One region of the Ensifer sp. Root1252 genome, then DNA from elsewhere that is predicted to be linked to it. Evidence: predicted binding sites of a transcription regulator. Region 1 holds the regulator's gene; the other holds the start of a gene.
What was found. Region 1 encodes LexA, which represses DNA repair genes until DNA is damaged. Its sites were predicted from a motif close to TGTTCNNNNTGTGTTCNG; they were not measured.
Positions count from the first base shown of each region.

Region 2: a site for LexA is predicted at 2,254-2,271, ahead of ASD02_RS34345 (metallopeptidase family protein). Genes of this name have one in related genera too.

Region 1 covers NZ_LMDT01000006.1:9,307-14,962, forward strand. Annotated here, with positions in the region: tRNA gene ASD02_RS08075 (tRNA-Ser) at 1-17, shown strand, start outside; gene ASD02_RS08080 (DUF4242 domain-containing protein) at 691-981, shown strand; gene ASD02_RS39155 (hypothetical protein) at 1,159-1,302, shown strand; gene ASD02_RS08085 (hypothetical protein) at 1,800-2,087, shown strand; gene ASD02_RS08090 (hypothetical protein) at 2,146-2,385, opposite strand; gene lexA (transcriptional repressor LexA) at 2,566-3,282, shown strand; gene ASD02_RS08100 (hypothetical protein) at 3,502-3,834, opposite strand; gene ASD02_RS39160 (hypothetical protein) at 4,478-4,624, opposite strand; gene ASD02_RS08105 (GFA family protein) at 5,060-5,491, shown strand.
Region 2 covers NZ_LMDT01000057.1:178,265-183,920, reverse strand. Annotated here, with positions in the region: gene ASD02_RS34360 (hypothetical protein) at 135-380, opposite strand; gene ASD02_RS34355 (CoA ester lyase) at 492-1,397, shown strand; gene ASD02_RS34350 (DUF1737 domain-containing protein) at 1,394-1,600, shown strand; gene ASD02_RS34345 (metallopeptidase family protein) at 1,689-2,123, opposite strand; gene ASD02_RS40270 (hypothetical protein) at 2,294-3,253, shown strand; gene ASD02_RS34335 (DNA polymerase Y family protein) at 3,204-4,721, shown strand; gene ASD02_RS34330 (error-prone DNA polymerase) at 4,718-5,656, shown strand, end outside.

The DNA.
Region 1 (5,656 bases):
TCCCACCTCCTCCGCCATGGCTGTCTCATTTTTCGCCACCCATTATTGCGCTCGGTCGCCAAGTGAATGCTTTGGCGGCGAACACATACAAGTTTTGCGAGTATTCCCCGATCATAGCCGCAGCATTGACGGCGCTTGCAAGGCGGTGGCTCGACCCGCTTGCCATCCCAGATAATTTGAGGGAAAGTCTGATTCCGGCCCATCGAGCCCTGGGCGATCTCCCAGAACTAGAGAAAACCATGCCTCTTAAATATTTGACGACAGCCGCTTTTCTCGCGCTTCTTGCGCTTGCCGGATGCGCAAGCACCGGCGGCAGCAACACGACCTATGCGCAGTGGCAAGGTCCAACACCTGTACCCGATCCGTCTGCGGCGAGTCCCGGCGGTTTCCGGCTCAGCTACTAACTTGCGCTAGTATACGCGTGTCGGACGGAGCGCATCGCGCGCTCCCATCCCCGGCCGCGCGATTTCAGTCGCATAGAGCTATTGGCCGCGAGATATTGTGATCGCGGGGCGATACAGGCGCCCATCGTTTGATCGGACGCCAGTCCCGGTGGAGCCCCTTCCGCTGCTTGATCCTATACTTCCAGGGAAATCGTCGTGAATCGCCGCATCACCGGTGGAAAGTATTGACTTCAATTATATTAGATATTCTTGATATTCAGTCCTCCAACAACCGAGGAACTGAACGATGCCCACCTACATCATTGAACGCGACGTCCCAGGGGCCGACAAGCTCAACCAGGACGACCTTTGCGCATTATCGGCAAAATCCAATGCTGTCGTCGCCGATCTTGGCGTACCATATACATGGATCACCAGTTATGTCGCCGGCGACAAGATTTACTGCGTCCACGAGGCATCAAGCGCCGACGTCATTCGCGAACATTCGGAACGCGCCGGATTTCCGGCGAACAAGATAACCGAAGTTGCTGCCGTCATAGGGCCTGCGACAGCATCCCAGGGGCGCAACGGTAAGTGACCGAAGCGACGTTATCATCGCAGTGCCCGGACACCGGGCACGAATGCGCGACGCAACGCCGGCAAAACAGTGATCCACCGGCACCGTCATTGACTTACGGCGGTATCAATGCAGGCTGGTTTGCCGGCATTCGGCGCCCATGCAGGGTTCCCCGGCACACCTTCCAAGGAGACGATCATGGCAAAAGGTCAAGTGCGAAGTAACCGCGAGGTTAGAAAGCCAAAGAAGGACAAGACTGTCAAAGCCGCCGTTGTGACGGAAGGCTCACAGGTGAAGCTGGCCGGCAGCAGTTTCTCCCTGGGCAAGAAAGACAAGAAGTAAGACGGTCGGCTTTAACCTCTCGAACTAACGACACGAGAGAGATATCCGTCAGTGGCCAGTCGAACTGGGGTGCGCAACGTCTCCGCGACATCCCGGCGCGACTGGTCGAGCACCCGCGGTCAGATGCCGGTTTCGTAGCGCGTTTGAACGTCGTATGTATTTGGCTGGAGATGCGAAGATCGCTACAGGCGGATGCCGCTGGCCACTCGCACTCCATTACGGCGTCCAACATCATCGGAAGCATTTGCGGCGGGTATTGTTGATCAGCTGCCAGCGCCACGCTTTGAGGCGGGCGCCGGAAAATCGAAAACGCCAACGCACCTCACGCCAATCTTTGTGCCTTCATTGCCACAGCTTGAGCACCAGTGCTCGCCTTTCGCAAAGAACTGTTGAACACGGCACAGTGCCCGGCATGCTTGCTGGACTTCGGAACGAAAGCACGGTTCACATCGTTAACCAAACCATCGCCGCCACCTCTGATCTAGTGGACGTTCACCGTGCTTGCAGCCTTGCTTATCGCCTCGATTATCGCATCGCCTAACATCGCCCTCAGCGCTGCCACGGTCGACGACCTGCAAGCCGACTTCGAAACGGCCGTGCCCTGCCAGCAGATAGACGGCCGGAACGTTTGGAAGGGAACGATCGCCTACTACATCCAGTCCTTCGTCTATCAAGGCGACACGCCGGTCGCGACCGAAGCGGCCGACGCTGTGCTGCCGGAGGACAACTCCGCGGAAACCGTCAAGGAATTCGAGGACGCCTGCTCCGCGACGCAGCCGGCCTGATTCAGGCCTCCTCTAGCAGATCGCCCATCGATATTTCTGCTGATCCCTTGATGGCAGGCTATTTCCACTGCGTCCCATCGGCCGCGGCGCAACCGTGCGGCGGGTGTCCGTTGCCAAATGTCAGCTTCAGCCGGTCACAACCCCATTGATTGAGCGGCCCGGGCATCGCCGCATTCAACGCGATACCAACTTCGTCAAACGGGCTCTGCTTGTTATCCACGTATTGATACCAGCGAAACCCAAGGATCGCGGTCGCGGCGACAACGATGGTCAGCAAGATTTGAATCAGCTTCGTCATTAAACCCTCATTCCATAAACGGAAGGAGGCATATCAGCCTCGCGCGGCGCGTGCAGCGACGAGTTGGTCAATCTGCGCTTGATTGAACCAACATTCACAGAATTTTAGGCACTTGCGGAACACATATGGAACAGATAGTGTCTGTTCTTGATTTGTTTCACGCCTCTGGAGCGACTTGCCATGCTGACCCGCAAGCAACAGGAATTGCTTCTTTTCATCCATGAACGAATGAAGGAGTCCGGTGTACCGCCGTCCTTCGACGAGATGAAGGATGCACTCGACCTGGCATCCAAGTCGGGCATTCACCGGCTGATCACAGCGCTCGAGGAACGCGGCTTCATACGCCGGCTTCCCAACCGCGCCCGAGCGCTCGAAGTCATCAAACTGCCGGAAGCCTATGCTGCGAGCGCGCAGCCCCGTCGCGGGTTTTCGCCGAGCGTCATCGAGGGTAGCCTTGGCAAACCGCCCGCCCCTGCCCCCGCGGCGAAAACGCTGCCGGTTGCCGACAACAGCTCCGTGTCGGTTCCAGTGATGGGCCGCATTGCCGCCGGCGTGCCGATCTCGGCGATACAGAACAACACCCACGACATTACCGTGCCGCTCGATATGATCGGCAGCGGCGAGCACTACGCCCTTGAAGTGAAGGGTGATTCGATGATCGAGGCCGGCATTTTCGATGGCGATACGGTGATCATCCGCAATGCCACCACGGCCAATCCCGGCGATATCATCGTGGCACTAGTCGATGACGAGGAAGCAACGTTGAAACGCTTCCGGCGCAAGGGCGCTTCAATTGCTCTAGAGGCCGCCAACCCGGCCTATGAGACGCGCATCTTCGGGCCTGACCGGGTCAAGATTCAGGGCAAGCTCGTCGGCTTGATCCGCCGCTACCACTAAGCCCGTCTCACGCCAGCGCAATTCGAGGAAAAGTGCGGAGCGGCTTTCCGCCAGGAAATGCGTAAAAACAAATAGATAGAGCGCCTAGTGACTCCGTTTAAACCGGAAACGCTCTAGCCGCCTTCATGCCGGCCAGCCGCTCTCTTACTTCAACGTCTCGCCACATAGGGTAGCGAGACGGAGATTTTCGGATCGAGTGTTTTTCACGCTCGACGGATTTTACTCGTGAATCGAGTACTCGCCCAACTCGCAGAGATCCTGCTTGTCTTCAGTCGTGTCGAGACCGGAACCTTCTTCGAATTCAAAGCGCATGTCGTATTTGCAGACATCACGTCCGTCGGCGATGGTAATTTCCATGCTTTCGCCCGGATTAAGCACCTGCCGCCCGAAGACGTCGTCTTCCCACTGATCAACACCGACCGGCGATGTGTAGAAGTTCGTCAAAACGGCATTCGTCTTGTTCTTAAGCTGAAAGACGAGATCCTCAGCGCTTGCGGTGGCCGTCGTTACGGCAAGAATGGCAAGAGCAGTCAGGGCGATCTTATATTTCATTTTATGTCTTTTCCTCCATTGTTGGCTTTGTTTGACACTACCTATACGGGTCGCGCTGTTGGGATATTCATTCCCAGTTCTGTCTAGAGACAATATTTTCAGCACTGACAATAGTGACCGAATCACCATTTCGGGGCGCGTCCTCGCAAGGCCATGTCGTTGGCGACTGCGGACGTTCGCAAACTGGCGGGCAAGCGCAGCCCGGTCGAATTGCGCTTTGAAAACAGTGGTTGGCTGCGAGGCGGGCAGCCTCGCTGCGCGTGTTGGACGCGCCGCATTGGCCCATGTTCCTTGCCCCCCGAAAACCGTACCTGCGTGCCGGCAGCATGTCCTTTGCGCAGGCACGCACAGCGTTTCACTTTCGACAATCGGGCTGCTATTGACGGAGAACCGCTTTAGCCAATCGCGCAGGCGCTGGGTGACTTGTTGCTTTCATCGTGCGAGGGGCTGAATCACGCGCTCGCCCGCCCTATCTACGTCACACTTTCGTTGACGCTCGCAACGAGCACGCGGCCGCTTACGCCACCGATGGCCGGTATTTCGACCGCCTTCGGATCTGCGTTCGCCTTGAACCTCGCGTGGGGCGTCGACCGCCAGCGGCATTCGCCGCTGCCAAACCTGTTGAGCGTGTGGCCGATGGCGCTCAATTCTCCTGAACGGAAACCCCGTCCTGGCCAATCTTGATCTCTACGCCGGTCGGTTTTGTTTCCTCGCGGTAGACATAGGCGCCGAGACCAATGACGGCGACGGCGAGCATGGCAATGATCAGATAGAGCCCATTACGGTTCATTCAGCAATTCCTCGCTTGGGTACGGTATGGGTAACTAGGTTCGTACCCAAGAAAGGCAACGGTGCGACGCGGACTGTTCGCTCCTCGCGCGGATGATGCAGGACGGATGCGAACGGCCGTAGGCTTTTTCTCCGCACGATCCGTTGGCCGAGCGCTCTTGCGACGCATCGGCTCGGGCCGCGGAACGTCCCCGACGTGGAGCACGAAAGCGTGCTGGCGCACGTATCGGGCACTTGGTCTGAATATGTGCCCGATGCGCGACGAGACGCCTCGTACCCCGCGCCTGAGCCCAATCGGCTGATGGCCCTACAACGAACGGCCTCAACGGGAGTGCGGTCCTCTGGATTGAGACTGCCCCCGAATGCGCTTGAGCACAAGCAACCCACCTCATAAGAAAGCTCATCAAATGCGCTTCAAAATCAGATGGATGATTGGATGAATCTCGATGTTCAGAACCTTGACGGAGCCTGCCACTGCGGAACGGTTCGCTTCAATGTGAAACTGAAGAGCGGCCTCCGCACCGCCCGCCGTTGCACTTGCTCCTATTGCCAGTTGAAGGGCGCGGTTGCCGTCTCTGCCGCCAAGGACGGGGTCACGGTTCTCTCCGGCGGCGAGGCACTCACCAAATATCAGTTCAACACGAAGGCTGCAGAGCATTACTTCTGCTCGAAGTGCGGCATCTACACATTCCACAAGCCGCGCGCGAACCCGGATTTCTACGGCGTCAACGCCGCGTGCCTTGAAGGCATAAGCCCATTCGATTTCGAGGAGCTACCGGTGAACGACGGCATCAACCACCCGATGGACACGAAGGGATCGACCGGCCCAAGGCTCGCAGGAACGCTCAAGTTTATCCCGGCGGAGTGACGACAGGCGCGGCTGGCAGGACGCCGGCCGCAGCCGTTCAAACTGCTGCACCCTGAATGAGGGGGGCGTTCGTTGCGCCGCCAAGACGTCGAAGATCTACTCGCGGAACGCGAACGGGCGCGCTTGACGAGGCAGAGTGTTGCCAGAAGCAATGGGGATGGAATC
Region 2 (5,656 bases), on a different contig from region 1:
GGGCTGCCGCGTCGGGCAGACTCAAGCATTTCGGGAAAAATGCGAAGCGGTTCCCGTCAGGAAGTGCGTAGAAACAAGGAGATAGAGCGCTTCCGCGACGTCGTCTAAACCGGAAACGCTCTGGAGATCGATGCCTAGAGATCGATGATCGTGCCGCGACCGTCGTTCCAGATGCGCATTTCGCGCGGGGCGGCGCCGGAGGTCGGGCGGGCCGTTGCTCGAGCCTGCTTCAGGTTCAGCCGGGCGGCAATGGCGCTGCCGATCGCGACAACGGCGGCGATGCCGGCGAGCGCAAGCGCAAGCGATGCGGTGAAGACGAAGGCTGCCAGCGTAATGGTGATGGCGAGAGCCGTAAAAAGAACAGAACGTATGCTTTGCATGATCGTCACCTTTCTGCTCGGGATGTGGGTGTTGCCGCCGCCGCTTGCAAGAGGGGTGCGGCCGTTCGCCTCGTCTTGCGGAAAAAAGGAAAGGCGGGCACAACTGGCCGCATGACAAAATCGATCGAACATCACCCCGTTCGCCTGCGCCGTTCGGTGCTTTCAGTGCCGGCCGACAATGCCCGCGCACTGGCCAAGGTTGCGGAACTTGCGGCCGATGCCGCGATCTTCGACCTTGAGGATGCGGTGGCGCCGGAGCGCAAGGCCGAGGCGCGGGACGGCCTCGTTCGCCACCTCGTCGAAAACAGGCCGGATTGTGAGGTCATCATCCGCATCAATGCGCTCGGATCGGGCTTCGGCCAGCAGGATCTGGCGGCGGCCGTTTCGGCAAAGCCTGACGCAATCCTGCTGCCCAAGGTCGAAAGTCCGGCCGATATCCAGATCGTCGCCGACTGGCTGGCCGATAACGATGCGCCGGAGGCGTTGCGTCTCTGGGCGATGATCGAAACGCCGCGCGGTGTCGTCAATGCGCCTGTTATCGCCGAGACCGGCCGCACCTTCGGCGGCAGGCTCGATTGTTTCGTCGTCGGCCTCAACGACCTGCGCAAGGAAACCGGTGTTCCCGACCGGCCCGGCCGTCCGTACCTCATCCCCTGGCTGATGCAGATCCTTTTGGCCGCACGCGGGAGCGGTCTCGACGTCATCGATGCGGTGTTCAACGATTTCCGTGACGCCGACGGTTTCGACGAGGAGTGCCGGCAGGGGCGCGACATGGGCTATGACGGCAAGATGCTGATCCACCCGCTGCAGATCGGCCCGGCCAACGAACGCTTCGGCGTCGAGCAGGCGGCCGTCGACGAGGCGCGCGCCATCATCGCCGCCTTCGCGCTGCCGGAGAACGCGGAAAAAGGTGTCATCAATCTTCATGGCCGAATGATCGAGCGGCTGCATCTCGATCAGGCCCTGAAGCTCGCCGCCAAGGCGGAGATGATTGAAAAACGAAAGGCAAGATTTTGAAACTTTACCGCTTCCTCACCGGCCCCGACGATGCGTCCTTCTGCCATAAGGTGACGGCGGCACTGAACCAGGGTTGGTCCCTGCACGGCTCACCGACCTACGCCTTCAATGCGGATACGCAGCACATGCAATGCGGACAGGCCGTATTCAAGGAAGTCGAAGGCAAGGACTACCACCCCGACATCAAGCTGTCGGAACAGTAAAAAGCAGGAACGCTTCGACTTTCCGGCCGGAGCGTTTTTTTGTTTTCCGATTGTTTTTCGGGGGCTCTGCCTCGGAGCGGATGGGGGCTTAGTTGCCCACGTGCTCCACGCTCGCCTCGATCCGTTCCATATCGTCGTCGGAGAGGCCGAAATGGTGGCCGATCTCGTGGATCAGCACATGGGTGATGATGTCGCCCAGCGTTTCCTCGTTTTCCGCCCAATAGTCGATGATCGGGCGGCGATAAAGGATGATCCGGTTCGGAAACTCACCTGTCTCCATGGTGAAACGTTCGCTGATGCCACGGCCTTCGAACAGGCCGAGCAGGTCGAACGGCGTCTCCAGCGCCATGTCCTCGAAGACGTCGTCGCTTGGAAAATCGGCAACCTCGATGATGAGGTCGGTCGTCAGTTGGCGGAACTCCTGCGGCAGGTGGCTGTAGGCTTCCACTGCGAGTTGTTCGAATGTCGTGAGCGTCGGTGCGTGGCGTTCCCGCCAATCATCGGTCTGGTCAATGCGGGCCATAGGCACTCCTTGTTGCCCTCCATATAGCGATTTTGCCTTTGTTTTTCGAGTGTTGAATTCCGGCTGGGGTGGGCGAGGAATAAATTCTTAAACTTGGCTGTTGACTCATGTGGTCAGCTCTGGAATCTATAAGAACATAACAGGAACATCTTAAATGGGAGTTGACCGTCATGGCCGAGAACGCCGTGCAGCGGGAGACCGTTCTTTCGCTTCGCGAAACCATAGCCAGGATCGAAAATCGCAGGCTTGCGGGCGTCGTGAAGGCGGTCAAGGCGGCCGATCCCGCAGGCTTTCGGCGCAAGGAAGAAGGTCACCAGTCCTCCGGCCGCAAGGTCCTGCCGCTCGGCATTCCCGAACTCGACGATATCCTCGAGGGCGGCCTGCCGCTCGAGGGTATGACCGAGATCCGCAATTCCGAGACGCGCGATGCCGGCGCTGCGGCCGGTTTTGCAACCGCGCTCAGCGCCCTTTGTCAGCAGGCGCGCCAGCAAAAGGGCGATGCCGGGGCACCGGTTCTGTGGGTCAGCCAGTCGCTGGCCTCGACCGAGGCCGGCCTGCCCTACGGTCTTGGTCTCAAGGCTTACGGGCTCGACATTCGAAGCCTGATCCTCAGCCTGCCGCGCACGGTGAAGGACGCGCTGTGGATCGCCGAGACGGCGCTTTCCGTCCCGGCCTTCTGTGCCGTCATTCTCGAAATTCGCGGCAATCCGGCATCGCTGGCCTTGAGCGAAAGCCGGCGCCTGCATGTTCGCGCGCGCGCCGGACGCATTCCTCTTCTTCTTCTGCGTCAGTCCGGTCACGAGGAGGCGAGCAGCGCCTTCTTCCGGCTTCATATCGAACCGGCGCCCGCCCGCGAGCGCGCCCTCCCTGACGGTTCGATGCTTTGCGGCAGCATCGGCCATCCCGTCTTTCACGTCATTGCCGAAAAAAGCAGGTCTCCTGCTCCCGTCGGCCTCTTCCTGGAGTGGAACCCCCATGACCGCCGCTTTTACCCCGTCGAGCCCCTACCAGCCGCTGCTGCGGCAGACCCACAACCAGCGCATTCTGTCGCTCGACTTTCCGCATCTTCCGGCCGACCGGGTGGCGCGGAGCCGCTGGGGAACCTCCTGGCTTTCCCGCGGGCGTCCTGATCATCCGCCTGTCGTCTTTGCCGACCGGGTCAGGAATGCGATGCGCCTCGTCGCGCTCGATGGCCTTGCCGAGAAATCAGGATTCCAGTTGGGCCAGGGCGTTGCCGAGGCGCGGGCCATGTGTCCCGAGGTCGATGTGCTGCCCGCCGACCGGGCGGCGGATCGCGCCCTTCTGGAAGGGCTTGCGGACTGGTGCAGCCGCTACACGCCGCTGGTGGCGCTCGACGGCGAAAGCGGCCTTTATCTCGACATTACCGGCTGCGCCCATCTTCTCGGCGGCGAGAAATCGCTTCTCGACGACCTGCTCGCCCGGCTCTTTCATCTCGGCATCGAGGCGCGTGCGGCGATCTCGTCTTCGGCAGGGCTTTCCTGGGCGGTGGCGCGCTTCGGCTCGCAAAGCGTGATCGCTCCGGAGGAGGCCGTACGCGTGCTTGCGCCACTGCCGATGGCTGCCCTCAGGCTTCCAGTCGACATGATCGAAACGCTCGGCCGGGTCGGGCTCAAGCAGGTCGGCGATATCATCGAGGCGCCGCGGGCGCCGCTTGCCCGCCGCTTCGGATCCATTCTGCTCCTGCGCCTCGATCAGGCCATGGGGCTGGAGGACGAGCCGCTCTCGCCGCGGCTCCCCGTTGCCAGCCTCTCGGCCGAGCGGCGGCTTTCCGAGCCGGTCCAGGGTGAGGACGATATTCTCGGCCTGACGCAGGAGCTGGCAGCAAGGCTGAAGCCGGAGCTGGAAAAGCGCGGCGAAGGCGGACGGCTGTTCGAACTGCTGCTGTTTCGCGTCGACGGCCGGGTCTTTCGCATCGCTGCCGGAACGTCTTCGCCGCTGATTGAACCGAGCCGCATTGCCGGCCTTTTCCGCGAGCGGCTGCAGGCGGTGCACGAGGATCTCGATGCCGGTTTCGGTTTCGAGATCCTGCGGCTGTCGGTTCCCAAAAGCGAAAAATACGAGGTGATGCAGGAGGATTTTTCCGGCACGCCGGATCGGCAGCAGCCGCTTGCGGCCTTTGCCGACAGGGTCATGGCGCGGCTGGGCGCAGAAAGCCTGTTTCTGCCCGTCCTGTCGCAGAGCCACGTGCCGGAGCGTGCCGCCGCCTTTCAGCCGCTTGCGGATGTGGAAATGCTGAAGACGGTCGAGGAAGCCGCTTCCACTGTTCCGGCCTGCCTTAGGATGGCTTCCGTTCGACCGCAGCGGCTGTTCCAAAGTCCGGAGCCGGTGGAGGCGGTGGCCGAGGTGCCGGAGGGCCCGCCCAGAAGCTTTCGCTGGCGGCGGAGCCTTCATCGCATAGCGCGCGCCGAGGGTCCTGAACGGATCGCGGCCGAATGGTGGGTCGATGGCGAAAAGGCGGCCGAGCGGGATTATTTCCGGGTGGAGGATGAAAAAGGCCGGCGCTTCTGGCTGTTTCGAGAAGGGCATTATGGCGGGCCCGCACAGCCGCGCTGGTTCATGCATGGGGTCTTCGCATGAGCACGCCCTATTTCGAGATCGGCGCCTGGTCGAATTTCTCCTTCCTCGAAGGAGCCTCCCATCCGGGCGAAATGATCGTTGCCGCCAGCCGCCTTGGTATTTCCGGCCTTGGCGTTGCCGATCGCAATACGGTGGCGGGCGTGGTGCGCGCTCATGCGCAGGCCAAGGTGGAGGCGTTTTCCTTCCAGCCCGGCGCCCGGCTTTCCTTTGCCGAAGACATCCCGGATGTGCTCGCCTATCCGCGCAACCGTCGGGGCTGGGGCAATCTCTGCCGCATGCTGAGTGCTGGAAACCTGCGGGCGAAGAAAGGCACCTGTACGCTCTACGAGACCGACCTTGTCGAATGGGGCGAGGATATCCTGATTGCCGTCCTGCCCGACCCGGTGATCGGGGCGTCGGAGGCTAAAAACCTTGCGGAATTTCTCAAGCGGCTGAAGCCGCATTTTGCCGACCGGCTCTATCTGGCGCTGGTGCCGCGCTATGACGGTTTCGATCAGCTTGTCTTTGCCGGGCTGGCGACCATCGCCCGCAACGTGGGCACGAGGCTGATCGCCACCAACAGTCCGCTGTTTCACGCGCCGGCGCGCCGGCCGCTGGCCGATATCGTCACCGCCATACGCGAGCATGTGACGGTGGCGCAGGCGGGGTTCCGGCTTCAGGCGAATGCCGAACGCCATCTGAAACCACCGGCGGAAATGGCGCGCATCTTTCGCGACTACCCCGAGGCGATCGCCAATACCGGGCATTTTTTCCGCCGGCTGAATTTCACTTTGGCGGAACTCGAATACCAATATCCCGATGAGAGTTTTGCAGGCGAGACGACGACACAGACCCTCAGGCGGCTGACGATGGAAGGCGCCCATGTGCGTTATCCCGAAGGCATTCCCGCGAAGGTCTCGACCCAGATCGAATACGAGCTCGAGCTGATCGCCAGC